3 regions of the Pseudoalteromonas sp. MTN2-4 genome follow, and region 3 is predicted to be linked to each of the others. Evidence: predicted binding sites of a transcription regulator. Region 3 holds the regulator's gene; each other region holds the start of a gene.
What was found. Region 3 encodes MetJ, which represses methionine synthesis genes. Its sites were predicted from a motif close to TAGACGTCTAGACGTCTA; they were not measured.
Positions count from the first base shown of each region.

Region 1: a site for MetJ is predicted at 5,802-5,819, ahead of ACGHEH_RS03345 (methylenetetrahydrofolate reductase). Genes of this name have one in related genera too.
Region 2: a site for MetJ is predicted at 7,455-7,472, ahead of metA (homoserine O-succinyltransferase). Genes of this name have one in related genera too.

Region 1 is NZ_BTGK01000001.1:719,507-729,518, forward strand. It holds gene fadR (fatty acid metabolism transcriptional regulator FadR) at 1-471, opposite strand, end outside; gene dsbB (disulfide bond formation protein DsbB) at 760-1,278, shown strand; gene ACGHEH_RS03325 (DUF6170 family protein) at 1,286-1,591, shown strand; gene ACGHEH_RS03330 (ComEA family DNA-binding protein) at 1,641-1,937, opposite strand; gene ACGHEH_RS03335 (YebG family protein) at 2,155-2,472, shown strand; gene ACGHEH_RS03340 (M16 family metallopeptidase) at 2,562-5,441, opposite strand; gene ACGHEH_RS03345 (methylenetetrahydrofolate reductase) at 5,861-6,817, shown strand; gene ACGHEH_RS03350 (hypothetical protein) at 7,185-7,499, shown strand; gene ACGHEH_RS03355 (PepSY-associated TM helix domain-containing protein) at 7,496-9,115, shown strand; gene ACGHEH_RS03360 (HDOD domain-containing protein) at 9,468-10,012, opposite strand, start outside.
Region 2 is NZ_BTGK01000001.1:210,239-220,250, forward strand. It holds gene ACGHEH_RS01010 (Glu/Leu/Phe/Val dehydrogenase) at 1-194, opposite strand, end outside; gene ACGHEH_RS01015 (BCCT family transporter) at 530-2,497, opposite strand; gene metH (methionine synthase) at 2,755-5,388, opposite strand; gene ACGHEH_RS01025 (homocysteine S-methyltransferase family protein) at 5,399-6,454, opposite strand; gene metA (homoserine O-succinyltransferase) at 6,444-7,391, opposite strand; gene ACGHEH_RS01035 (DMT family transporter) at 7,555-8,442, shown strand; gene ettA (energy-dependent translational throttle protein EttA) at 8,545-10,012, shown strand, end outside.
Region 3 is NZ_BTGK01000010.1:49,825-59,836, reverse strand. It holds gene ACGHEH_RS18450 (pilus assembly protein PilM) at 1-403, opposite strand, end outside; gene ACGHEH_RS18445 (penicillin-binding protein 1A) at 535-2,985, shown strand; gene metL (bifunctional aspartate kinase/homoserine dehydrogenase II) at 3,068-5,416, opposite strand; gene metB (cystathionine gamma-synthase) at 5,423-6,646, opposite strand; gene metJ (met regulon transcriptional regulator MetJ) at 6,944-7,267, shown strand; gene ACGHEH_RS18425 (malic enzyme-like NAD(P)-binding protein) at 7,349-8,602, opposite strand; gene rpmE (50S ribosomal protein L31) at 9,199-9,414, opposite strand; gene priA (primosomal protein N') at 9,669-10,012, shown strand, end outside.

The DNA.
Region 1 (10,012 bases), on a different contig from region 3:
ACCTGCTAACGCTAGCTGATGGTGAACTTGATAGTCGAAATCTGCAAATGCCTGAGCGTTATCTTCTAAGTCTTTACTCTTTTCAAGCGTTTCAATTACAGCCTGTGGATTTACTTTAATTGCCGCACGCGTATAAATTGCGCTGATGTTGGTACGTGCAGACAAAAGCTGATCAGTCAGCTCTGGCATTTTATCTTCATCAAGACGCGCAAGTGTCTCAAGAATATTTAAACCTGATGTTTCCCAGAAGTTATTTACGCGGGTCGGTTTACCATGTTGGATCGTCAACCATCCATCACGCGCTAAGCGCTGTAAAACTTCACGTAACGTTGTGCGAGTTACGCCAATCAGCTCAGAGAGTTCTCTTTCAGCTGGTAAAATTGAACCTGGTGGAAATTCACCATTCCAAATTGATTCAACAATATATTCCTCAGCAAATCCCGCTGGGCTTTTAGCTTTAAAAATTCTCATCTAACACCGCTTTTATCTTGGCAACTGCAATTTAATCCACTGATTGTACCAGATGCTTTACAACTAACAAGTAAAGAAATCGCCCTGTTTTGCAATTCATTTTTTGTTCTATGGGTTAAGTAAAATTAACAAATACCGTTAATTCTTGCAGCTTGTAACCTCTGTCAGCATAATACCCTCAACATAATTCAGTTTCGCAGCATTTAGGTTCACTTAACCTAAAAAGTTGAACCTATTTGAAATGCAAGTTATCTGACAGCTAACTTAATATAACAATAAGAGAATCTTATGAACTGGTTGAACACCCTTCCTACTTCCAGAAAAGCGTGGGGCCTGTTGGCACTGACAGCATTTTTACTTGAAGTCACGGCTTTATATTTTCAATACGCAATGGACTTAGAGCCTTGTATCATGTGTATTTATCAAAGAACAGCTATGTTAGGTGTGTTTGCAGCAGGTCTTATTGGTTTTATTTCCCCAAGTAACGGGATTTTCCGTGGTATTGGCGCTGCAACATGGGGCGTAAGTAGTATTTGGGGTTATATGTTGGCAAAAGAGCATTTAAATATGCAAACCACCACTGATCCATTTGCGTTCACTTGCGATATTGTTCCTAACTTCCCCGAGTTCATGCCATTACATGAGTGGATCCCGGCATTTTTTGCAGCAACCGGTGATTGTGGCAGCATAGACTGGCAGTTTGTTAGTCTAAGCATGCCTGGTTGGATGGAAGTGATTTTCGCATTATATGCGATCAGTTTCTTAGTTGTTTTACCTTTTATTCTTTGGTCTTTAGTAAAAAAGTAAACTTATAATGCATTTTAATCTTCGCAATATTGAGCAGTTAAAGCCTTACAAGCTTCGTGATAAACAACAAATCATCGCCATTGCTTTGAGTCACTTAGAAGCGCCTGAAAAAGTGTTATTAGGCTGCTGTAAGCTCGCCATTTTGATGCCATTTTTTATCTCTTTGGCTTATTTTGAAGGCTGGTATTTACTACCACCTTTGTTGTTGGCTGGTATCTTATACCCTCTTCTCACTACGCCGCTGGAAATTGCATTTACCAAAAGCAAACTGAGCGATGCCATTGCTGAGTTTGAAAGGCAAAACCAAAACTAGAAAAGGGCAATTTTGCCCTTTTCTAGTTTTTCATCTGAGCATTTAAAGCTTAAAACTTTACCTTCCCTTCTAACTTAGCGACGATGCTTTTACCAACCCCTTTAACAGCCATTAAGGAGTTAAGGTCGTCAAAAGGTCCATTTTGCTCCCGGAAACTAACAATGGCCCTCGCCTTGCCTTTTCCGATCCCTGGCAATTTTACAAGCTCTTCGAGAGAAGCTTCATTAATATTAATTGTCTGATAAATTTCAGATTGAATTTCTGGTGACGCTTGTTGCTGTGCAGATTCTGCTAATACAGTTGGTGCAACAAACAAACTAGTGGCTAAAAGTAATGCTTTGATCATATTTCCCTCCTGGAAAATCCTTGAAATTTAATAAATGACGGGTAGAACTCCTTACCCAAATTACTCATACGAGCAATATTAAATAAAGATGACAATGACATGAAAGTCAAACTTAATACCTATCCACATAACTAAAGTATTAATATTGACCTAATAGCTTGCAAAATAGGCCTTAAAAGATTACTGTATAAAAAAACAGTGCAATTGGGAGTGTATCATGGCTGTTGTTGTTAAGTATGTGGTAGAAAGAAATGGAGTCGAGCGCATGACCTTTACCAGCAAAAAAGAGGCTGATGCTTACGACAAAATGCTTGATGTTGCTGAGTCTTTAGAAGAGATGCTAGGTAAAGTAGATGTGCCGCTGAGTGAGCAACAAGTTGAGTCATTGGCATTAGAAATGGCGAAGCAAAAAGATGACTTTATTAATGTACTTAAAGGTTCAAAACCAAGTACACCTGCAAAAAAGTCAAAGAAAGATGCTGATGTGAATGATAGCGATGCTGATGAGAATGTTACACCTATCAAACAAGCCTAACAGTACTTATTAAGATAATTAAAAAGCCGCTCAATGAGCGGCTTTTTTGTCGCTGTCACAATATAAGTTGCGACAGAGAAAGTATTTAATTACTCAAATACTTTCTCTACATCCAACACTTCAATGTTTTTCGCAGGAATGTTCAGCTTATAGCTTTCAATTTGCTTATCTTCATAGATAAGTGCTTCAGGCTTATCTGAGTTATATTTCAGTGGTGAAACAGTTTCTTTTGCAAGACGATTTTGCATGTCTTTGCCGTCACCTGTGATGAACACATAATGCACATCATCAGTTTGCAGGTTTTCACGAATAACGCGGTTCACATCTTCCACTGTCAGTGAAGCAAGTTGTTTACGAACGTACTCAACAAAGCTTTCTGTGTTGTAGAATTCGCTATCAAGTGCATAACCTAGCTGACGATCTTGGCTTGCCACCAGCTGAGGCACAAAGTTGCTCAAGAAGTTACGTGTTGCATTAAAGTCCGCTTCAGTCATGCCATCTTTAATTAGCTTGTCTAATTCAAACAAAGCAACGCGCGTTGCGAAATGCGCATCATTGTTTGAACGAAGTGGACGTAACCACACTTGGAAGATTTGCTCTGAACGACCTAGGTTCGCATCTGGCTTAGTTTGGAACATACCACGCGGGAAGTACTCAATATACGCATAGTCACCATAGTTCATACCACGTACCTGACGAATGCGTTGATATAAGAAGCTGTTTGAGCTTCTGTGCTCACCAAAGTAAGAGCGAACTAGCCAAAGTGCAGTCCAATCTTTGGAGCTACGGATTGTGTCGATTGGGAAACCAAATGATACTGCTGTAGATTTCGCATTTTTCTCAACAATCGTCGCATGACGGCCCGCTAGTTTAGGCGCATCAGGAATGCTTAAACGCGCTTCATCACCTTTTGGTAGGCTAGCTAAATCATTCAGCATCTGTGTTTTCACGTCATTGTCTAAATCACCCGTAATACCCACGTTTAACTTAGCTTGGGTGAATTGTGATGCATAGAATGCTTTCACGTCATCTAGGGTTAACGCTTCAAGGTCTGACAAATCACCTAAGTTATAACTTTCATAAGGGTGACCTTCGTATAGCTTATGATAAAGCACTTCTTTACCCAGCTCTTCGTCATTTGAAGATTTCAAGCCCGCTTTAATGCCATCAATTAGCTCTTTCTTAAGACGTTTAAAGTCATCTTCTCTAAAACCTGGGTTTAACAATTGCTCACTAACAAGTGCATACCACTGCTCAGCGTTATCTTTGTGTACGCGGCCACGTAAAGAAATCATTTCTTTATCTAACTGATAGCCAAAGCTACCTGCAATTGGATAAAGTGCTTTCTGAATTTCTTTGTAGCTCTTAGTTTGTGAGCCACCACGTGCGATCATAGCTGCTGTTAATGCCGCTACACCCTTTTTGCCTGCCGGATCAGCTGCTGCACCAGTGTAAAATAATAAGTTCACATCAACCAATGGTGAACTATTGGTTTTATCTAGTACCTTGAAGTGACGTTCAACAGGCTGGCTCGCTTGTTTAGCAAGCGCTGATACAGACACTTCTTTATCGAAACCAGAAACAGTCTCAAGTGCAGACATGGTCACGGTCGTACGACCATTATCGACGAAGTATTTGTTTGCAATGTCACGAATGTCTTCAGCTGTAATGGCATCTGCAGACGCATATAACTGGTTGATCACTTCTGGGTCACGCTCAAAATGCATATAGCTTGCAAGCGTTGACGCAATGGCTTGTGATGAATCTAAGCCATTGATGAAGCTGTATTTAAGGTTTGACTTCAATGCTGCTAACTTATCTGCATCCACCAGCTCAGTGCGTGCTTTAGCATATGTTTTTGCAATTGCATCACGTACTGCGGCTAAATCTTCTTCTTTTTCAACTTTAACAAAGACATGTAATAAACCTGGGTCTTTTGTCTCTGCATTATAAGTAAACATTTGGCTAGCAAGCTGTTTGTCTACTACGAGCTCTTGATATAACTCTGAATTCGAAGAGAAATAAAGCTGTGAGATCAGATCAAGTGCTGCGCGATCTTTTTTAGTCGGCTGCCAAGCCGTGCCTTTGTATGATACCAGTAACCAGTGACCCGGCATGCCTTCGAACTGTTCATGCACATATTTAGGCGCTTGTTGTTTTGGCTCTACCGGAATATCCGCTTGGTAGTCACCTTTTTTCCAATTGCCCCAGTGCTTCTTAACCATATTCATGGTCTCTTGCGGGTCAACATCGCCCACAATCACTAGTGAAACATACTCTGGCTTGTAAAAGCGTTCAAAGAACGTCTGGCCATACGCCATTTGATCAGGCATTGCTTCAATATCTTCGAAGAAGCCCATTGTGGTGTGCTTATAAGTGTGCTTTTCAAATGCTTCTTTACGCACAGCCGCAAGTAACTTACGGATAGGGCTGGCATTATTTTTTAAATACTCGCCTTTAACCGTCAGTGCTTCAGTACGAAACTGCTCTTCTGAGTACTTTAGGTTTTGGAAAATGTCCGCTTTGATTTCAAGTACTTTGTCTAAATGTTCTTTAGAGAAATTTAAGTGGTAGTTTGTGTAATCGTTTGTCGTGTAAGCGCGGTTGTCTACCCCTGAGTTTTTCAGAATATCTGCATACACATCTTGTGGGAATTTTTCAGAGCCTTTAAACATCATGTGTTCAAAGAAGTGAGCAAAACCGGTTTTGCCTGCTTCGATTTCATTTCTAGATCCTACAGATACCGGAATTTGTAGCGATACAACATCAGGATAATCCGTTTTAACGACCATCACACGCAGACCATTTTCTAGTTCTTCTAACACATAGTCTTGTGCAAATACTTTGTTCTCTACAGACGCTGATGCAACAGTGGCATTCGCTGTATTGCTTGTCTGTGAATTGTTACTCATACAACCTGACAGCGCTAAAGTCACTGCAAGGCTAGTTGCCAAAAGTTTAAATTTCATGTGATTTCCAAATTCAGTTTTTATTTTGTCATACCATTCCTCTAAATTGAGCAATCTATTTTGAGGTAAGGAAAACTTGTCGATAACTAGGCGGAAATTTTGCTATTTAGTTGTTCTAAATGAGAAATTCCCAACGAAGTTAGCGTCAGTTTTAGTCTCTCAGAATGATTGAGTATTATTGAGGATTGGTATCACATATGACACAGCTTCAATTATGCAATAAATTGCTGTGACTCGCTCATTTCAAAGCAAAATTTATGTAAAAAAATATATCTGAGCTACTGAATTATCTCTTGCGCCTCAAAAACAACATGAGAGAAATTCATAGTGTTTGAATAAGTTTCATGAATAAAATCTATCTAGACGTCTAAATGGCTGCTATATTTACCTCATCAGCACAACCAATGGGAATGAGGACCATGGCTTTATCATTACAAGAGAAAATTTTGGACCCTAATCAAGGCGTATATTTAATTGGTACTACTCCGCCAAAGATGGGGACTGATGAAGCACAAGTCAAAACCATTGCACAAAAGCTACTTGGCCGTTTACATGAAATTGAATATGACGGTGTCGTTATTTACGACATTCAAGATGAAAGTAGCCGCACTCAAGTTCCGCGCCCTTTTCCGTTTAAACACACTGTAGATCCATGTGAATACAGCCAACTCGTTAAAGAACTTTCACAACTTGATGTCATCACCTATAAAAGTGTGGCACAACGTGAGGCGAGCGAATTTAATCAGTGGCTTAACAATACTAAAACTAAGCATGGCTTAAACAATCTTGTATTAGTAGGTAGTCCATCTTCAAATGGCGAAGTTAAACTTAGCCTGCCTAAAGCATACGAAACAATTGCAGAGCACCAAGATGACTTTTTCTTAGGTGGTGTGACGATTGCTGAACGCCATGCGAATAAGCGAAACGAACACGAGCGTTTGTTAGAAAAAACAGCACAAGGGTGTGAGTTCTTTATCTCTCAAGCAGTTTACAATGCACAGGCGACGATTGACTTAATCACCAGCTATGCTCGTAGTTGTCGCCAACAAGGGCTTGAGCCTAAACGTATTATTCTTACCTTTACCCCATGTGGCGGTGAGAAGACATTGCAGTTTATGGAATGGCTGGGTATTTCAGTGCCAGAAGCAACGAAATGGCGCATGCTTGACTCACAAAACCCATTAAGCGAGTCAATCCGCATCTGTCGTGAAAATTTAGACCTGATCATTCAAAGCTGTGCACATCTAAATGTACCGCTTGGTTTGAATATTGAAAGCTTAACTAATCGTAAAGAAGAAATTGATGCATCGATTAATTTATATCGTTTATTAAAAGCAACGATGGAACTTAATCTTGCAGAAAAACAAATAGCCTAATTAGACTAAATAACAACCAAATAACATCAATTCTCAGTCGCATTATCATTGATAGTGCGACTTGTCTGTGTATAATCTGTCCCTCTTTTAACAATCAAGTTTACATGGAGTGAGTAGTGCTATTCGTTTTTTTAACGTTTATAGCCGCTGGAGTATCTTTCATCTATGCGTCTAATCGACACCAATTGGCTTTAAACACCCCCATATCTCAAAAATTTAAACAGCTCGGCTATTTACTGTTAATTTCCTCAGCCGTTATCAGCCCATTTATTTTCAATGGTGCAGCAAGCGTTTTTATTTGGCTCATGCTAATTATGCTTGTGCTGATCATCATCCCCATCTCTAGTTTTTTGATTAGGAGCATTCTATGAGCCAGGCACATCAAAAAATTCAACCTCAATGGTGGGGCAAAACAGCGGTAGGTGTTTTTCTTGGATTAGCGTTGAGTTATGGCATTGTGGCGTTAATTGTATGGTTTGGGCCTGACAGTATTAACACTAACCTAAGCGACCAACGCCTACTCTGGAAAACCCAATTTAATATGTGGATTGTTACCCCAATCTGGATGTTGATTGTCAGCTTTATTTATATGTTCAAAACAACTAGGCAAGCATTTATATACTTGTTGTCAGCAAACTTAATCATCTACACGATATTTTTTGGCTTAAGGAGCATGCTATGAAAATAAGGGCCGACATTGTTCGAACATACCAAACACTTCACACGTGGACGGGGATCACAACCGGACTGTTATTATTTATAGGCTTCTTTGCGGGTGCATTAGTGATGTTCACTGACACCATAGATCAATGGAGCACACCTCCTAGTAAGCAGTTTTCTCAAGTGAGAGATGGGCAACATCAAGTACTGTTAAACCATGTACTTGCGAACGAAGAAAAAGCCATTAATGCCGTTACCCTTCACTATTCTGACAATCACTCTCCCATCACTTGGTATGAAGAAGGAAATGGCCGAGGTGTGAATGTAAATGAACAAGTTTGGCATGCTGGCTTCAATGAGCATGGAGAGATAAATAAAGAGCTAAGTCAAGTCAATCACCTGTCGGGTTTACTTGATTACTTACATCAAACGGGCGGTATTTTTGGCGAAATAGGTCACCACTTATTTGGTGGTTATATTCTTGGCATAGCCTCATTTTTGTATTTTATTGCTTTGATCTCAGGATTAATCTTTTTGTTACCTACTTTGGTAAAAAGCTTCTTTGCACTGAGAAAAGACAAGTCGGCTAGCCGGTTTTGGCTCGATAGTCATAATTTAATAGGCGTGAGCAGCTTACCTTTTCATATCGTTATTGCTTTTACCGTGTTCGTCTTTGCATTCCATGACTTTTTGTATGGCGGGCTATTTGGTGTATATGGAGATAAAAAGCTATTTCCAGAGCCGCAAAAGTCAGAGTATCAATACAATGTTAAAGAACTTCCAAGCCTAGATGACATCAAGACCAAGATACAAGCTTATGCCCCCGGCTATCAAATAGAGCGCATTGCATTATCTCGTTTAAATACCACTAGCCCTAGCGCTTCAGTGAATATCACTCATCCAAGAGAAATGATGCGTGGTCCAACGACTGATTTCATTTTTATGCACCCTTATACACTCGAAATCAATGCCAGTAGTATAAAAGGTGGCGATCAAGGTATTTGGGTAAGTATTGTCTCTTCCTTGTTTGCTCTGCATTTTGGAAGTTATGGCGGCACACTTGGCCAATGGGCTTATTTTGTCATGGGCTTACTCGGCGCACTGTTGTTTTATACTGGAAATCTACTGTGGATTGAAAAACGCAGAAAACAAAAACAAGCGACGCAATCTAAATCAAGTCTAGTTCTGGCTAAACTAACGGTCGGTATAGCACTCGGTTGTATTTGCGCTATCTCACTGGCATTTGCTGCCACAAAATGGCTAAGCTTGACGTCATTAAATGTGAATATTGCTTATCTGTGGCTGTACTACCTGACTTTCTTTGTCATTGTCATAGCCGCTTTTATCAAGGGTCCTTCTGTTATTGCCATTTATACACTTAAAGCCAGCGCAATATTGTGTCTAATTGTGCCACTTAACTCTTTGATAGCGCTTTTACTACCTAACCTTGGGCTTTGGCATGCGGATAGTTTTGCTGAAATCATGCTAGAAGTGATGACCCTTCCATTTGCTTGGTTCTTTTATGCATGCGCAATTAAAGTTGCCAAAAGAGCATACAAGGGTGAGAAAAATAGTGTTTGGTATGTATCAGAGAAAGCAGTAGACACAACGAACGAAGAATTAGTCATTCATAGCTAAAAGCTAAGCGTTTAATCATCGTCAGAAAAACAAAAAAGCCATTCAAAATTTAATGGCTTTTTTATTTAGGGCGTGTTTATCTTTGAGGTATGAATTTTGTTCAAATCAAAGGCTTTCAATACGTGAAATGAGTTACGAAGCATAATGGGTTATGTGAGTGGCGAATGACAAAGTAGTGGAAGCCTTTGGTTGAACTCTTCGAGCAGCGCGAGTTGAACATTTATTCAGCGTTATCGGCTAACTTACATAGAGTAACTATGCTACGCAGCCTCTGCGGGGCAGCCCCTGCCTGGCCTAAATATCCAACTCACAGCTGCAAAAACACACAGCAAAGGTCAACACGCCCTAGTTTTTAGGCAAACATACTCTTCACATCTTCAAGTGTTGATAGGTATTCATCACTGGTGAACATTTCTAAAGAGCGAATAACACTTTTATCTTCGTACATTTTTAAAGACGCAGCCTTGTCTGACACCTGCAAGATACCTTCAGCAATAGCGCCGACACGAATAAAATCTACATAACAGACATGCTCAGGCTTATAATTCGGGTTAGACCAGCTTTCAGCGACTTCAACAAACTCATCGGTGAAACCCCATTCACGCATAATGGCACCACCAATCTTACCTGCAAGCTTTTGAATAGCGTGTGCTAAGAAGCTTGGGTTTGCAAATACTTCAGGATGGCGTTCTGCTTCGGTTAATATGGGTAAAACACCAATATTGAAAACAAGGGACGCAAGCGTAATAGTATCTTTGTTCAGTGACGTGTGTTTGTTAACACGAAGGTAAAAGTCCATACAGGTAATGGCTTGGCAGGCTACCTTTAATGTTTTCTGCCATGCTTTGTCCATGTAGGTTTTAATTAACTTGTTATTAGAAACAAACAACTGCTCCA
Region 2 (10,012 bases), on a different contig from region 3:
ATGCCCTTAGATAGACGCAGTACGTCATAAACAGCATCTTCGTCTTTTGCATAATCCCACATGCGACAGCCACCCACAGCAGGACCTAATTTTGTGCTATGAACAGCAATAATTGCTTTTAAGCCAGACTCTTTATCAGAGCAAAATACCACTTGTTCATGGTTATCAAATTCAACTTGGTTAAATACAGCCACTTTATAGTTCTCCGAAATTATTACCCAATAGTCGGGCATAGCGCTGAAACTTCGTCGACTCTATCACTATATTTTTAAATTCTCTATAAATTGAGGCAATCATCCCCTACAATTATTCTAATAGACAATTTTAATTCAACGAATGCGAACTTGCCGCAAATTATATTCAAATTAAAACCAGTAAATATTTGCTTAAGTTAAAAATAGTTACTCAAGCGGCATAAAGAGCTTACGTTAACGTAAAGGTTATGGGTAGTGTAAAATTTTTAATACAAAAAACCGCCATTTGGCGGTTTTAATTTGATTAGTGCTATATTCTGATAAATGCTCAGATTCTATAAAACAGGCCCTTCATCACGAAGGATATGTAAAAAGTGCATATGCTTTTGATATTGATTTATCACATCATTAATCACTGTAGTTTCTGACCAGCCCATAATGTCATAATCTTGCCCGCCTTCAAGTAAGTGCACTTCTGCACGATAATAACTTTCACAACCTTCTTCTTGATCATGACTAAAGCTTGGTTGCACGTGTTCTTTTTTATACACGCCGTATATAAAGTCATGCTCTTCACCGTGATTCACGACTAGAGAAATACTCTTGTCTGAAGTTTTAATTTCTACCGCAATATCATTTAATTCAAATTGTGCTTTTAACGCTTTGAATGCACGCTTTACTTCTTTATTCAAAAACTGATTGATGTCTTTTTTATCTGGGGTTGAGACTATGTTATTCAGCTTTTCTTTCCAGTCTGTAGTTTCTTCACTACTCATATTTAACACCGCATGATGCTGCAAGCTCTCACGCTTCGCACTTTCAACTTCTAAGGCTTTTACTAAACCAAAGCATGAAAACAGTAGAACTAGAGAGAATGGTAAGGCGCTGGCAATCGTCATGGTTTGTAAGGCTTCTAAACCACCTACCAGACTCAATGTTGCCGCAACCACACCAACACTAATCGCCCAAAACAAACGTTGCCAAATTGGCGTATTATTCTCACCATTTGAACACAGCATATCGATTACCATAGCACCCGAATCGCATGATGTGACAAAGAAAATAACAATCATAGCAACAGATAATAACGTCAATATTGTTGACCAAGGAAATTGCTGTAAGAACACAAATAAAGCCACAGAAGAGTTTTCGCTCACCATATTTGCAACTTGTTGAGCCCCCTGCTCAACCACCATATAAATTGCACTATTCCCGAAAACAGTCATCCAAAGCAGTGTAAATGCCGTTGGCACCACCATCACGCCTAATACGAATTCACGAATGGTTCTGCCTTTTGAAATACGTGCAATGAATAAACCAACAAATGGTGCCCAAGCTAACCACCAGCCCCAATAGAAAATAGTCCAACCACCGATCCAACTTTTCTTTTCGTAAGCAAATAAATTAAATGTGTTCGAGACAATTTCAGATAGATAGGCGCCAACGTTTTGCACATAGGCTTGTAGTAAAAATACGCTAGGGCCTAGTATAAAGATAAATGCAAGTAAAGCCATCGCCAATAGCATATTCGCTTCAGAGAGTATTTTAATGCCTTTATCTAACCCCGTTGCCACCGACACCGACGCCAGTGCGGTGATGACCACCATGATAATGACTTGATTGGTTTGGCTGACTTCAAATTCGAATAAATAATTAAGTCCGGCATTTACCTGACTTGCACCCAACCCCAAAGAAGTCGCCACACCAAAAACTGTACTGACAACCGCAAAAATATCGACTAGGTGACCTTGCCAGCCATAGATTTTATCGCCAATGATCGGATGAAGCGCAGAACGAAGCGTAAGAGGTAATTTATGACGATAGCTAAAGTAAGCCAATACCAAAGCAACGATGGCGTATATGGCCCAAGCATGAAAGCCCCAGTGGAAGAAGGTAATTTTCATTGCTTCTTTGATGGCTTCTAAAGAGCCCGGCTCCGCCGTTGGCGGGGACAAATAGTGCATAATAGGTTCTGCCACGCCAAAGAACATCAAGCCAATTCCCATACCTGCTGCGAAGAGCATGGAGATCCAAGTACCTAATGAGTAATCGGGGGTTGCATGGTCAGGTCCTAGTTTTACAGAGCCAAACCTCGATAAACTTAAGTATAAGACAAAGCCCAAAATGATGGCGACGGTAAGCACATAAAACCAACTGCCATTGACTGTGATAGTGTTTTGAATATCTGCAAATAGTGACTTTGCCTTATTTGGGGCTGAAACAGTGATAATCATTAAAAAGAGGATCACCAAAGAGGCTGGGTAAAACACCGCCTTATTAAATTTTGCTTGTTGTCCGAGCATCGAATACCTTTTATTTCGCTAAGAAAAGCTTTTATCTATAAGTAAAAGTACAAATCAAACTTGCAGATTTAATATGAAAAATAAAGAAATAGATAAAAACTTTATGAATAATTAATTTCATCTCTAACTAATTATATGAAGTTTTCTTACAAAAGTAATCCCGGCTCTAAGTAAAAGCTCTAATGTGAAAAGTGATGTATAAAAAAGCACTTAACTAAGTAAGTGCTTTTTAGTGTGATTTGATTTTAGTTGAACGCCTATTCAGGCTCATAGCCAAGGTTTGGTGACAACCAACGCTCTGCCTCTTCAAGGCTCATGTTGGTTCGCTTGGCGTAGTCTTCAACCTGATCCTTTTGTATTTGTGCTACTGCATAATATTTAGAATCAGGGTGAGAGAAATACCACCCTGAAACGGCAGCACCCGGCCACATTGCATATGAGCTAGTAAGCTGCATACCGATACGATCTTCAGTTTGCAGTAACGACCAGATCTTTTTCTTCTCTGTGTGCTCCGGACAGGCTGGATAACCTGGCGCAGGACGAATACCTTGATAATTTTCGCGAATAAGCTCTTCATTACTGAGGTTTTCATCAGCTGCATAACCCCAGTACTCTTTACGAACTTGCTCATGAAGATACTCAGCAAACGCTTCAGCTAAACGGTCAGCAACCGCTTTAACCATGATCTTGTTGTAGTCATCTTGCTGAGCGTCGAATGCTTCAGCTAAATCGTCTTCTTCTAGGCCGCCAGTTACAGCAAATGCACCAAAGTAGTCAGGTGTGCCTTTCGGCGCGACATAGTCAGCTAAACAGTAATTTGGAAAGTCGGTTTTCTCCGTTTGCTGACGTAAATGACAACTTAACTCTAATACTTCAGAGCGAGTTTCGTCTGTGTAGATTTCAATGTCATCACCTACACGGTTCGCTGGGAATAAACCAATCACACCAAGTGGCTTAAGTGCTTGTGTTTTTTCAAACTCATCAAGCATGGCATTGGCATCGTGATAAAGTTTTTTCGCCTCTTCACCGACAATCTCGTCATCGAGAATACGAGGGAACTTACCTGCCAATGACCAAGTCATGAAGTAAGGTGTCCAGTCGATGTATTCACGTAATGTTTTGATGCTTACATCTCTAAACTCTGTAACACCGAGCTTTTTCGGCACAGGTGGCATGTAGCTATCCCAATCAAGCTTTGCGGCATTATCACGGGCACGTTGGATAGTAACCGGTTTACTGCGTGGCTTTTTACGCGCTTGTTGCTCACGAACCTTTTCGTACTCAGCAGTGGTTTTTGTTAAAAATTCCGGCTTTTGTGTTTTGCTTAATAAGCTTGATACCACACCTACCGCACGGCTGGCATTGTTTACATAAACCACGCCTTTGTCGTACTGAGGCTCAATTTTAACCGCAGTGTGAGCTTTAGAAGTCGTTGCACCACCAATTAATAATGGTATATCAAAACCACGACGCGTCATTTCTTTCGCAACATGAACCATTTCATCAAGCGATGGCGTAATAAGGCCCGATAGACCAATGGCATCGGCTTTTTCATCAATGGCAGTTTGCAAAATTTTCTCAGCAGGTACCATCACACCTAAATCAACTACTTCATAGTTATTACATTGCAGTACTACGCCTACAATGTTTTTACCAATGTCGTGTACGTCGCCTTTAACCGTTGCCATGATGATTTTGCCATTGGTGGCGCCCTCTTCTTTCTCCGCTTCAATATACGGGTCAAGGTAAGCAACGGCACGTTTCATTACACGGGCTGACTTTACAACCTGAGGTAAGAACATTTTACCAGCACCGAATAAATCACCCACCACGTTCATGCCGTCCATCAATGGACCTTCAATCACTTGAATTGGTTTATCCATTGAAGCGCGACACTCTTCGGTATCTTCTTCAATATACTCGGTAATACCTTTTACAAGTGCGTGTTCTAAACGCTTTTCTACTGACCATGTACGCCACTCTAAATCTTCCACTTTTTCAGCTTGCGCTAAACCAGAATATTTAGGGGCCAACTCAACCAGTCGCTCACCTGCGCCAGGGTCGGTATTTAATACAACATCTTCTACGGCTTTTCTCAGCTCAAGAGGAATATCATCATAAACAGCAAGCTGACCGGCGTTTACAATGCCCATGTCCATGCCTGCTTGAATAGCGTGGTATAAGAACACTGAATGAATCGCTTCACGAACCGGATTATTACCACGGAACGAGAATGACACGTTAGATACACCACCCGATACTTTACAGTGTGGCAGATTTTGCTTAATGCGACGTGTGCCTTCGATAAAGTCGACCGCGTAGTTATCGTGCTCTTCAATACCAGTTGCTACCGCAAAGATATTCGGGTCAAAGATGATGTCTTCGGGTGGGAAGCCTAGTTGGTCCACCAAAATACGATAAGAGCGTTCACAAATTTCGAATTTGCGGTCGGCTGTTTCGGCTTGACCTGTTTCATCAAATGCCATGACAACGGCTGCAGCGCCGAATCGCTTGATGATTTTAGCCTGACGGATAAACGGCTCTTCACCTTCTTTCAGTGAAATCGAGTTAACGATCGCCTTACCTTGAATACATTTTAGGCCCGCTTCAATGACTTCCCATTTAGACGAGTCAACCATGATAGGGACGCGAGAAATGTCTGGTTCAGAAGCAATCAGATTTAAGAATTTGGTCATCGCCGCTTTCGAGTCTAACATGGCTTCATCCATGTTGATGTCGATAACTTGTGCGCCGTTCTCTACTTGCTCACGCGCAACATCAAGGGCTGTTTCGTAATCTTCTTCTAAAATTAGGCGTTTGAATTTTGCAGAACCAGTAACATTGGTACGCTCACCAACGTTGGTAAAAATTGCGGTATTTTGTTGCGTCATCTGATACTTCCTAATTCAAGTTACACGCTTCAAGGCCCGCCAAGCGCATACGCACATCTAGCTCAGGCAGAGATCTTGGTTTAGTTTGTGCAAGGCCATTAGCAAATGCTTTAATATGTTCAGGTGTTGTACCACAACAACCACCGACAATATTAATGAAGCCTTCTTTGCCCCAGTCGATGATTTCTAATGACATTTCATCAGCTTCTAAGTCGTACTCACCAAATTCATTCGGTAAACCCGCGTTAGGGTGGACTGAAGTAAAGGTTTCACACACACGCGACAGCTCTTCAACATAAGGACGTAATAAGTCTGGACCTAGTGCACAGTTCAAGCCAATTGAAATGGGTTTAATGTGGCGAATTGAATTATAGAATGCCTCGGTTGTTTGCCCTGACAGTGTGCGACCAGAAGCATCGGTAATAGTACCTGAGATCATCACTGGTAGCGTTATACCCGCTTGTTCAAACGCATCTTCTACCGCAAATGACGCAGCTTTCGCATTTAACGTATCGAAAATCGTCTCAATCAAAATTAAATCTGCGCCACCTTCAATCAAAGCAAGCGTAGACTCAATATAGGCCTCAACCAGCGCATCGAAGGTAATATTACGATAACCAGGGTCGTTCACATCTGGTGAGATTGAGCACGTTTTCGAGGTTGGACCTAATACACCTGCTACATAGCGCGGTTTGTGCGGCTCTTTCTCAGTGAACTCATCACAGATTTTACGTGCTAATTTAGCCGACTCAAGATTAATTTCACGACTCAAACTGCCCATTTCGTAATCTTCCATCGAAATGGTGGTCGCGTTAAAAGTGTTCGTTTCAATGATATCAGCACCAGCTGCTAGATATTTACGATGAATATCTGCAATGACATCAGGTTGAGTTAGGCTTAATAAATCGTTATTGCCTTTCACTAACACATGCCAATCTTTAAAGCGCTCGCCGCGATAATCTTCTTCTTCAAATTTATATTCTTGGATCATGGTACCCATGGCGCCATCTAAAATAAGAATACGTTGTTTTAAAGCCTCTTTTAAGGCTGCACTTTTATTCGGCATAGTTGTTAGTCCTTACATCTTGGCTAACTAAGTTAATATCGTATGGGGTTGTTTGGTAAACGTAATAATTCAGCCAATTTGAGAATAACAAAAAGGCATGACTTTGCCATGTTTTACTCGGCTTTTGCTCAGCATCGTTATTCGGGAAATACCCTTCTGGCTTAGGCGCATCAGGGCTTTTAGCTAGGTCGCGTAAATATTCTTTTTGTAAAGTATCAGCATCGTATTCAGGGTGACCAGTTAAAAACACCTGACTGCCAGACTGGTTTTTAATTAAATACGCACCCACTTTTTCTGAGCCAGCCAACACCGCAAGTTCAGGCGTATTTTGTATTTTAGCCAGGTCAATGTGACCATAGCGAGAATGCGGAACTAAAAACTCATCGTCAAAACCACGAGTTAGCGCACCATGCTCAAACAAACAACGGTGCTTAAATACGCCGCATAATTTATCATCTCGAAGTTCACGCTTTAAACCGTAATGATGATACAAACCCGCATGGGCTGCCCAACAAGAAAATAATGTTGAGGTCACATGGTTTTCAGCCCAATCAAATAGCTCTTTGAGTTCTTGCCAGTAAATGACATCGTCATATTCCAGATGAGCCAGCGGCGCACCTGTGATGATCATGGCATCGTAGTTTTCATCTTTTACATCAGAAAAATAGCGATAGAACATATCTAAGTGTTGCTCAGAATTTTCTGAACTACGATGCGTATCTAAACGTAATAAATCGACGTTAACCTGAAGCGGCGTATTCGCAAGTAAACGAATAAACTGCACTTCGGTTTCAACTTTGTTGGGCATGAGATTAAGAATCGCCAAGCGCATCGGACGGATCTCCTGCGTTCTTGCACGTGATTTAGGCATCACGAAGACATTTTCATGTCTGAGTGTAGCAATGGCAGGTAGCTCATCTTTTACGGTGATCGGCATACAATTCTCCCCAACTTAATTTATGGGTGTCATTATGAACGTAAAGTCGAAAAATTCAACCTCTAGATGTTTAGATGTCTAAAATCTCAACTCATTTGTTTGCAACTGAAAAATTTACTTAGATAATTCACGCGTCAAACATCATTATATAAAGAGAAAAAAAATGGGGATCGGTGAACTTGCCGCAATCAGCGCAGCCATAGTCTGGGCGTCATCTACAATTTTATACAAACGCTTTAGCCATCATTTATCGCCCCTGCAATTAAACGTCAGTAAGGGCATAATTGCGTGTGCACTGATGTTATTAATTTTGCTAATTATGCCTGCCAGCCCTTTACCGCAATTAGCCAGCTCTTGGGCTTGGCTTATTGTCAGCGGCATTTTGGGTATTGCTATTGGCGATAGTGCTTATTTTGCTGCACTTAGAAATATTGGCCCAGCACGTACACTTGTCATTGAATCACTCGCGCCAGCCATTGCAGGAGTTCTAAATATTGTATTGCTAGGCGTATGGCTCAGTGGTCTTGCATGGCTTGGTATTGTTATCACAACTTTAGGCGTTTTGTTGGCAATTAAACCTAAAAATCCATTACCTCAAGTTGAGCACAGCATTTACATCAAAGGCGTTAGTTTTGCCTTACTTGCAGCAACTTGCCAAGCGGCAGGTATGGTGATGTCAAAAGGTGCTATGAACGCTGAACAAATTGGTAGTTTGTGGGCTGCTTTTATTCGTTTATTTTCAGGCACACTGGCTGTCGCTTGCGTTGTCGCATGTCTAAAAGAACAAAATCTCAAACAAGCCATTACCTTGAATGGCATAAGTCAAAAGCAATGGCTTTTTGTCGCGGTGTTTTTTGGCACTTTTATTGGCCTTTGGTTGCAGCTTATTTCAGTCAAACATACCGATCCGGCTATCGCACAAACTATTTTCGCAACCGCCCCACTGATGGTGATGACCATTGGTGCCCTGCGCAAAGAACCCATGACAAGGAATATGATATTGGGTGGGTTAATTGCTTTTTCTGGTGTAGCGTTGTTGGTTTTGAGTTAATTTCATGAGTTTAAAAGAGAGATAACCTGCTGTTTGATTGACGAAATCGCTAGGTAAACTCTACAATATGCAAGTTAATTTTGAACATGAAAGGTTTCATCTATGGCATTGCCAGATAAGTTTATTTATTCAATGCACCGCGTTAGCAAAGTGGTGCCACCTAAACGTACGATTTTAAAAGATATTTCATTATCTTTCTTCCCTGGTGCGAAAATTGGTGTACTTGGTCTAAACGGCGCAGGTAAATCGACTCTTTTACGCATCATGGCAGGTGTTGATAAAGAGTTTGAAGGTGAGGCGAATGCACTTGCTGGTACTAAAATCGGCTATCTTCCTCAGGAACCTCAATTAGACGAAAACAAAACAGTTCGTGAAACTGTTGAAGAAGCTGTAAGCGAAGTTAAAAACGCTCTTGCGCGCCTTGATGAAGTTTATGCTGAATATGCAATGGATGGCGCTGATTTTGACGCTCTAGCAAAAGAGCAAGGTCAACTAGAAGCTATTATCCAAGCACATGATGGCCACAACCTAGATAACGCACTAGAGCGTGCTGCTGATGCACTTCGTCTTCCTGAGTGGGATGCAAAAATTGAGCACTTATCGGGTGGTGAGCGTCGCCGTGTTGCTATCTGTCGTTTGCTTCTAGAAAAGCCAGATATGCTTCTACTAGACGAACCAACCAACCACTTAGATGCTGAGTCTGTTGCATGGTTAGAGCGTTTCTTACACGACTATGAAGGGACTGTTGTGGCTATTACCCACGACCGTTACTTCTTAGATAACGTTGCTGGTTGGATCTTAGAACTTGACCGTGGCCATGGTATTCCGTGGGAAGGTAACTACTCTTCTTGGCTTGAACAAAAAGATGCACGTCTTAAACAAGAAGAAAAAGCTGAAAAAGCACGTCAAAAGTCGATTGCTCAAGAGCTTGAATGGGTGCGTTCAAACCCGAAGGGGCGCCAAGCTAAATCTAAAGCGCGTATGTCGCAGTTCTCTGAACTACAGCAAAGCGATTACCAAAAACGTAACGAAACAAATGAGCTATTCATCCCACCGGGTCCTCGTTTAGGTGATAAAGTAATTGAAGTAAATGGCCTCACTAAAGGCTATGGTGACCGTGTACTTATCGACAATCTAAGCTTCAGCGTACCAAAAGGTGCAATCGTTGGTATTATCGGTGCTAACGGTGCAGGTAAATCAACGTTATTCAAAATGATATCAGGCCAAGAGCAAGCAGATGCTGGTACTGTTGATGTTGGTGAAACTGTAGAACTCGCTGCGGTTGATCAGTTCCGTGATAACATGGACGACAGTAACACTGTTTTCCAAGAGATCTCTAACGGTCAAGACGTACTGAAAATTGGCAACTTTGAGATCCCAAGCCGTGCCTATGTTGGCCGCTTTAACTTCAAAGGTAACGACCAGCAAAAGTTTGTAAAAGAGCTATCTGGTGGTGAGCGCAACCGTCTTCACCTAGCTAAGCTTTTAAAAGCTGGCGGTAACGTTTTACTACTGGATGAGCCAACCAATGACTTAGACGTTGAAACACTTCGTGCCCTTGAGAATGCGA
Region 3 (10,012 bases):
CTTCATTGACCGATATTTTCTCAAAGTCTAGACTAACTTCGTCTAATGGGTATGGAATTAAGCTGTCGGCTTCAATAGCGATCTGTGACTCTAGTTCAGCATCGGTTAATGAAACATCCATAAAGATCACTTTGGTGATAACCGTTTGACCTGATACAGCAACTGCTGCGAAAGGGGCATGTTTTGGAAAGCGTTTTTTTAGTTTACTGATAGCACGACCAACCGCCTCAATATCTTGTACGGCTCGTTCAGTAATTGCACCTTTAGGGATAGGTTCAATAGCAACAGCTTCAACGCGATAACCGCTGTGAGTTTGCGAAAGCAAAACAGCTTTAACACAGTGAGAGCCTATATCTATGCCAACCATGAGGGGGGCGTGTGCTTTGAACAATTTACTTAACATACCCTGTGTTTTTATCCTTTATTTTAATTTAAACAGGTTATTATTTATGAACAAAAAATACTAATCGAATTTTGTTCAAGCTATACTAGCAGCCTCTACCCACAATTGGGAGTCTAACTAGGGAATATTACGTGACTTTATTAAAAAGATTTTTACAGTTTATTATCGTCTGCGGGCTTTTAGGCATACTCACGTTACTAGCACTATATTACTACGTAAAATCTGATATCCCTAGTGTTGAAGTTTTAAAAGAAGTTCAACTTCAAACACCTATGCAAGTTTTTACCAAAGATGGAAAATTAATCAATCAATTTGGTGAAAAGCGACGCATTCCCGTCAAAATAGATGAAATTCCTCAACCACTACTCAATGCATTTTTAGCGACAGAAGATAATCGCTTTTATGAACACTTTGGTATCGACCCAATAGGCATAGTGCGTTCAGCAATTGTATTGATCAGCACTGGTCAAAAGAAACAAGGTGCCAGTACAATCACTATGCAGCTGGCTAGAAACTTCTTTTTAACCCGCGAAAAGGCTTATATTCGTAAGGTAAAAGAAATATTCATTGCGCTTCACATAGAGCAATTACTATCAAAAGATGAAATTTTAGAACTGTATTTAAATAAGATTGAATTAGGCCACCGTTCATTTGGCATTGGTGCTGCAGCACAGGTATATTACGGTAAAGAGTTACACGAGCTTACATTAGCGCAAATGGCCATGATCGCAGGCTTACCAAAGGCTCCTTCAGCGCTAAACCCTATCAGTAACCCGACTCGCGCTAAATCTCGCAGGAATGTGGTTTTAGGTCGAATGCTGACAGAAAAATACATCTCTCGCAGTGAATATAACGAGGCAACACAAGCCCCTATCACTGCAAAACGCCACGGCGCTGAAATAGAGCTTTATGCACCTTATATTTCTGAAATGGTCCGTGCGTATATGGTAGAGCGCTACGGCGCTGACAAAGCATACAACACTGGCTTTAGAGTTTACACGAGTGTTGAATCTGAAATTCAACTTGCCGCACAGCAAGCACTCATTAACAACCTACATGATTACGACATGCGCCACGGTTATCGAGGGCCTGAAGCCGTGTTATGGCAACACGACACAGACCCAACCCCTACCCGAGCTGAGCTACTTAAAACACTCAATAGCGTTAATGAAATAGCTCCTCTCGTCGCAGGTATTGTCACGCATGTTTATGAACAAAGCGCTGAGGTGCTATTAAAATCAGGTCAATCTGTAGTCATTGAGTGGGATGGCCTTAAATGGGCTCGCGCATACATCAACGAAAAACGACAAGGTAATGCCCCTAAAACTGCGGCCGATGTAGTTTCGCCTGGTATGCAGATTTGGTTACGAGAAAATAATGGCTGGCAATTAAGTCAGTATCCGCAAGCATCGAGTGCCATTGTATCTTTAGATCCAAAAGATGGCCGCATCAAAGCCTTAGTCGGTGGTTATAGTTTCGCACAAAGCCAATATAACCGTGCAGTGCAAGCGAAGCGTCAGGTTGGTTCAAACATTAAACCCTTTATTTATTCAGCGGCATTAGAAGACGGTTACACACTTGCTTCAATTATAAATGATGCTCCTATCAACCACTGGGATAAAAGCTTAGGTGTGGCATGGCGACCTAAAAATAGTCCTGAAGTTTATAGTGGCCCGATTCGAATTCGTCGTGCATTAGCGCAATCAAAAAACGTCGTCTCAGTTAGATTGCTCAGAGGTGTTGGTTTACAGCGCTCTGCCGATCATTTACTTAAATTTGGCTTTGCTGATGAAGACATTAACCGCAGTGAATCTTTAGCATTGGGTAGCGCTGCAATCACACCATTAGAAATGGCACGCGGCATGAGTACCTTTGCTAATGGCGGTCACCTAATCGAACCTTATTTTATCAATGAGATAACAGACGCATATGGTAACTCACTAGGTAAAGCCCAACCATTAATCGCATGTGATGAAGAACTGCGTCTCGAAAATACCATGCAATGTGCACCACAAATAATCAGTGAACAAAATGCTTTTCTCGTCTCAAGTGCATTACATAGCGCGATTTGGGGTGGTGGTAGCTGGAAACACAAAACAGGATGGGTTGGTACAGGTTGGCGAGCCCAAGCTTTAAAACGTAGAGACTTATCAGGTAAAACAGGTACTACCAACAACTCAGTGGATACTTGGTTTACAGGCTACAATCGAAATGTATTAACCACAGTGTGGGTGGGCTTTGATGATGCAAGCAAATCTCTTGGTCGCGCAGCATATAACAGCAATTTAGGTAAAGGCCAAGCCGTAGGTGCTGAAGCCGGTGCGATTACCGCTCAGCCAGCTTGGGTGCGCTTTATGAAAACGGCACTTCAAAACGAACCGCTCGCACCGGTTGACCCAGCACCAGGCTTAACTTCTGTTAGAGTTGATTTAAAAACTGGCTTATTAAGTTCTAAAAACGATCACACTAGCCGTTTCGAATACTTTGAGTCTGACACTGTACCTACTAAATATGTACAGCAAGATAAGTCAAAAACTCCATTCTCTTCTGACTCTTTACCTGAACAAGATGAGCTGTTTTAATTAATATAAAAATCGCCTTAACAAAAAAGCGAAGTGTTAAAAACACTTCGCTTTTTTGGTTCTAAACTGGCTTAGCTATTCACTACTTAAGATTCTGACATAGCCAGAATAAATCTGAGTGAATGCCTGCTGCAGTCACTTCTTTACCTGCTCCAGGCCCTTGGATAACCAGTGGGTTCGCATCATACCATAGCGTTTTAACTACAAAGATATTATCGCCTGGTGTTAAATTGGCAATCGCAGAGCCTTGTTCAGCAAACGCAATACCCACTTTTGCGTCAACCTTGCCATCTTCCGCGATACTTAATAAGCCGGTATAACGCAGTTCGCAATTATTGGCTTTCGCCTGTGCAAACTTAGTCTCATAAAACGCGTCTAGCTCATTTTTCTTAGCAAGAAAATCTTGCCAGCTACCCGCAGCTAAATGCTCAGGCATTAATGGCTCTAAACCGATATCATCTACATCCAGTGAAAGACCAAGCTCTCGAGCAAGAATTAACAACTTACGCTGCATATCTCGTCCCGATAAGTCTTCGCGAGGATCTGGCTCGGTATAGCCCATAGCTTGTGCTTCTAGCACTAAATCTGAGAAAGCTTTGCTGCCATCATACTCGCTGCACAGCCAAGACAAAGTGCCCGAAAACACCCCTTCGACCTGAGTGATTTTATCACCACTATTTTGCAAATCAGCTAATGCAAAATTAACTGGTAAACCCGCACCGACACTGGTGTTATAACGCCAGAGTAAATTGCGCTCTTCAAGCTGTTGACGCAAAGACAAATACCAGTCTTGTTGAGCTGTGCCGGCATACTTATTAGCACTGATAAGGTGGCAATCACGCTTAACGAACTCTGGGTATAACAAGCTAAATGACTCACTCGCAGTGATATCAACCACCACTTTATGCTCATAATCTAGCTCTTCAATACGCTCTAGCACTTCATTTTGCTCGTATGCTTGCGCTTCATTTTGCCACTGAGTTTGCCAGTTATCTAAATTCAAACCACTGGCTGCAAATAGCATTTGCTGTGAACGTAATAGGCCAACGACTTTTAAATCAAATTGCGCTTGTAAACGAGCAACCTGAGTTTGGCATTGTTCAAGGAAAACTTCTCCGACATTACCTAAGCCCGCTATGATAACGGCCAGCTCTCGGCCTTTATTCACTAGTTTGTCATGTAGAATCGCCAAAACATCGCTGTCAATCGCTTGGTCAGTTAAGAACAGTGCATAATCTTCGTCACTGTGCGCAAACCTGAGTACGACGTCTTGCTCTGCTAGTACTGATTTCGCCTGCACTTCTAACGCAGCTATGTCCGCCTTTGGTGCTACCAACGCAAAGCCTTGTAAGTGACTTTCAACCAAAGTGAGACGCCCTGTAAAATATTGGCTAACTTGATGTGTAAAAGCGCCTGGTAGCAATAAGAACTCTTCACCATTTTGTACAAAGTGATGAATGCTGTGCTGAATAAGCTGACTCACTTCTCGCACTTCATTTACACCTAAACGATCAACACGCACAAGATCTAAGTTATCAAATGAAGTAATAAAACGTTTCGCCTTGCTGTAACCTGCTTTAACAATTTCAGTACCTGGTGCTTCAGGGTCAAAACTGCTACGAACCTGCAACTTGATGCTCGTACTTTTCAAAGGAGATAAAGTTTTAGCATGCAATACAGGATTACCTAAACGCGCCAACAGATTTGCCTGCTCTCGACAAACTTTAGGGTATTTAATTGCATTGCTGACTTTACGAGGATCAGTACTGAATACACCTTGCGTATCGGTCCAGATTGAGACTGCTTCTGCGTCGCTATAATTTGCTAACAATGTTGCACTGTAGTCACTGCCATTACGTCCCAACGTCACAGTATTGCCTTGGTCATCTGCTGCAATAAAACCTGTGACCACAAAAATATGATCGTTATCTAAGGTCGCTAAACACACTTGCTTATTTTTTTGATGCACTAATTGACCGTTATGTACAGTAAATAACGTTCTGGCATCAATCGGTTGGGCTTGTAAACCGCTTTCAGATAGGTAGCTCGCTAGAATGCGCGCAGACCATAATTCACCATGTGCTAATAGCTCAGCTTCATTTAGAGTTTTACTGTTCGCGGCTTGGGTGATAACTTGTAATTCAGTCAATAGAGTATCGGCTAGTTGGCGCTGCTTTTCACCCTGGAATAATGCATTAATCAGTTCGATTTGATGGTTCTCAACCTGCAACAAAATATCGTTAAAACTTTGCTGCTCTTGCTGCTGATAGCTTTGCCATAGTTTAACTAGGGTATTGGTGGTTTTACCTGCGGCAGAAACCACAACACAATCGCCCAACTGACACTGGCCAACCACGATTTGTGCGACAGCCTCATAACGCGAAGCCGAGCTTAAGCTCGACCCACCAAATTTATGTACTACTCTTGTCATTTTCTTTTACCAAAGTGCCGGATGGGCAGGTGTTAATTTACAAGCTTTGCTATCAGCAGACGCAGGTGCCTTGCCTGGCTGTGTTTTAGCAAAAGCCGCTTCGAGGTCTGCAAGTAGATCTGCTACTTCCTCAATACCAACAGAAATACGGATCAAAGTATCGCCTACACCTGCTTCTAAGCGTGCTTTAGGTTCCATGCCTGCATGTGTCATGGTCGCTGGGTGGCAAATTAAACTCTCAACACCGCCTAAAGACTCAGCCAACGAGAACTCTTTCACTGTTGTTAAGAATGCCGCCGCATCTTCAAGACCACCTGCGATATCAAAACTCACCATGCCACCAAACCCTAACTGCTGCTTTTTAGCCAGTTCGTGTTGCGGGTGTGATTCAAGACCAGGGTAATACACTTTGCGAACGTACTCAGACTGTTCTAAGTATTTGGCGATAGCTAGGGCATTTTCTTCATGTTGTTTAAGGCGTACTTTAAGGGTTCTTAAACCACGTAATGTAAGATAACTATCGAATGGCGCACCAGTAATACCAATGTTATTTGCCCACCAAGCCAGCTCTTCACCTAACGCTTGAGTTTTCGCAATCACCGCGCCACCAACGACATCAGAATGGCCGTTAATGTATTTCGTGGTCGAATGCACCACAATATCAACACCAAATGAAATTGGGTTCTGTAGCGCTGGAGATAAAAACGTATTGTCAGCCCCCACTAAAGCACCCACTACATGGGCTGCATTCACAACCGCCTCAATATCTGTAAGACGAAGAATTGGGTTACTCGGCGTTTCAATCCAAACCAGTTTAGGTTTGATCTCTGCAATTTGTGCAAGACTGTCAGTGCGAGTTAAGTCCAAAACCTTCAGCTTTAACAGACCGCGCTTTTCAAGTGATGTAAATAAACGATAACTGCCGCCATAACAATCATGTGGAATAACTAATGTATCGTCGTGATTTAAAAGTTGTGTTACTAGGTGTACAGCTGCCATACCGGTCGCTGTGATGATACCTTTTTCTCCGCCTTCAAGCTGTGCTAATGCTTCAGCTAGAATATCGCGATTTGGGTTACCGCTACGACCATAGTCATAATCACGCTTAGTATCGAAATCAGCGAACGAATACGTTGTTGAAAGATAAAGAGGAGGCACAACCGCACCATGATGCTTATCGGCTTCGATACCATGTCTGACTGCGACTGTTGACTTATTGCGTTGGCTCATATCACCACCTAGTATATGGATGTTTAGACGTCTAAAAGGTTAGATGATCAAATTAGAGAAGTCAAAACATTTATACTGCTAAATGGCTATTTAACTAGAATTTGACTATCTTTTTTAAACCGATAAAATTTCGCCACTTCGTTAACTAATATTGTTAATAAGACTGGGTTTTTGACCATAAATCGGTACATTAACCTTAGTTTGAGTTGGGCGTTAGTCAAACTAAGTCAATTAAAACCGTCGCAAACGAGCGTAGTCTTATTGGCAGTAATTACTCTTAAGGCATCAGAAAATATTATGGCTAAATGGAATGGTGAATACATTCACCCTTATGCAGAGCATGGCAAAAAATCAGAACAAGTGAAGAAGATCACCGTATCTATTCCTTTAAATGTATTAAAAGTATTAACTGATGAGCGTACCCGCCGTCAGGTGAACAACTTGCGCCATGCAACAAACAGCGAGTTACTGTGTGAAGCATTTCTGCATGCCTTTACAGGCCAACCGTTGCCGAGCGACGAGGACTTACGTAAAGACAACCCAGAGAAGATCCCTGTTGAAGTGCGTAACATTATGAAAGAGATGGGCTTAGAGATCCCAGAGATTAACGAAGAAGGTTAATCAGCTTTTTTGTTATTACAAAGAAAACATAAAAAAACCTCGCCGTTGCGAGGTTTTTTATTAATCTAGTCTTTTCTAAGATTAAGATTCAAATTGTGCCATGTAGTTTTCTGGTAGTTCGATTTGCGCAACGCCAGAATCAATCGCAGCCTGTGCTACAGCTTTAGCAATGCGAGGCAATAAACGCGGATCCATTGGCTTAGGAATAATATACTCAGCGCCAAACTCTAACGACTCAACATCGGCTGCTTTAAGCACTTGCTCAGGCACTGGCTCTTTCGCAATACCACGAATGGCCTCTACCGCTGCGATTTTCATTTCATCGTTAATCGCTGTTGCACGCACATCAAGTGCACCACGGAAGATAAACGGGAAACATAAAACGTTGTTAACCTGGTTAGGGTAATCTGAACGACCTGTCGCCATAATTAAATCGTTGCGTGCACCATGTGCAACTTCTGGATTAATTTCAGGGTCAGGGTTTGAGCATGCAAACACGACTGGCTTGTCTGCCATAAGCTTTAGGTCTTCTGGAGAAAGTAAATCAGGGCCAGATACACCCACAAACACATCGGCTTCTGCAATTACATCTTGAAGCGTACGCTTATCAGTGTTGTTAGCAAATAGCTTTTTATACTCGTTTAAGTCATCACGACGCGTATGGATAACGCCTTTACGGTCTAGCATGTAAATGTGTTCACGCTGTGCGCCACATTTAATCAGCAGTTCCATACATGCGATTGCTGCAGCACCTGCACCTAAACATACAATGATAGCGTCATGAATGTCTTTGCCTTGTACTTCCAGTGCATTCAACATACCCGCAGCAGTTACAATCGCAGTACCATGCTGGTCGTCGTGGAATACAGGAATATCACAACGCTCTATGAGCGCTTTTTCAATCTCAAAACATTCTGGTGCTTTAATATCTTCAAGGTTGATACCACCAAAGGTGTCTGCAATATTCGCAACCGTATTAATAAAATCTTCTGTAGTGCGGTGCTTTACTTCAATGTCGATTGAATCTAAGCCTGCAAAACGTTTGAATAATAGCGCTTTACCTTCCATGACTGGTTTAGAAGCAAGTGGGCCTAAGTTACCTAAACCTAAAATTGCAGTGCCATTACTGATCACCGCAACCATATTGCCTTTACCTGTATATCGGTAAGCATTAGCAGGATCTGCAGCAATTTCTCGAACCGGCTCAGCCACACCTGGGCTGTAGGCCAACGCAAGATCTTTAACTGTTTCGGCTGGTTTAGTTAATTCAACACTGATTTTACCTGGAACGGGATGAGCGTGGTAATGTAAAGCTTGTTCACGAAAGTCTGACATGACGCGATTTTTTCCTGCAAAGAAGTTAAAAGTGAGAGTGAAATAATTTGCAATAACTAAAAGATACTCGCTTTCTAGATATATTCAAGCAATTTCAGGTCTATCCACTTTTTAGCGAAATTTATCTGCAAGATGCCGTAATTTTGCAGATTTTATGAAACATTCTTTTAGCTTTTTTGACATTTTACTGACCTAAAAAAGGGTCAATACGTTTAATAAACCAGCAATTTATACGACTAAAAATGTCACCATACCAAACATAGAAAGAAAACCCAACTTAGCTACATTTACCGCACTTTAGACTCTTTTAAACACATTTAGATAACTTTAACTCTAAAAAAAACCAGTTAAAGCAACCATATCTTTGAGAAAGCTAAAGACAATCTCGATAAAAAGTGCAAAGTTATGCATTTAGTTATTACGCCATTTTCTACGGCTGTGCTACGAAAAGGGTTTGATGTATCAGAAATAATTTTGCAGAAGAACGATCAGATAAGCAATGCCAAGCCAGCTGGAAATAATGAATATTCAGAAGATTAATGAGATTCAGACATAAAAAAGCACCCAAATGGGTGCCTTTCTCAAACAAGCGATGCTTATTTCTTGCTGCTAAGAGCACCGAAACGCTTGTTGAAGCGATCAACACGACCACCTGTATCAAGGATCTTCTGCTTACCAGTGTAGAACGGGTGACATGAAGAACATACGTCTAGGTGAATGTCTTTACATAGTGTTGAACGAGTTTCGAATTTGTTACCACATGAACAAGTTGCTGTGATTGACTCGTACTTAGGGTGGATACCTTCTTTCATAGTAAACCTCTAGGTTAGGCCGTATCGCTCTCCAAACCCGAAGTTTGGCACCATACGTAGTTATATTCAAATTAGTGGACGCGTATTTTATTGAAGTAGTCCGAGATCTACAAGCAATAATTGCACAAAAAGTAAATAAATTCGGCGTTCATTGCACCCAATCCATTGAACAGCAATTTACCTCACGTTTTTCACTGGGATTTCAAGGTCTGCTTTAGTACATTATAACCATCTACCGCCATGTTCGAACATTCATGCTATTTGTTGAAGTTGCCCTAAAAGTCCCACTACATAGAACCTTTGATTATAAAATCGACCCGAATATTACAGTTCAAAAAGGCTGTCGTGTATGGGTGACTTTTGCCAATAGAAAATTGGTCGCCATGGTCGTTGATATCAAGACTCAGTCAGGTGTGCCCGATAATAAAATCAAAGACATTACCTCTGTCATTGATGAGCGCCCTATTATCAGTGATGCTTATCTTACCTTTTTGAAATTTACAGCACGTTATTATTGCCACTCGCTAGGCGAAACCATTTTTACTGCGCTACCAGCATCTTTGCGTCAAGGTGAGCACCCAGATAAAACCCAAGTACC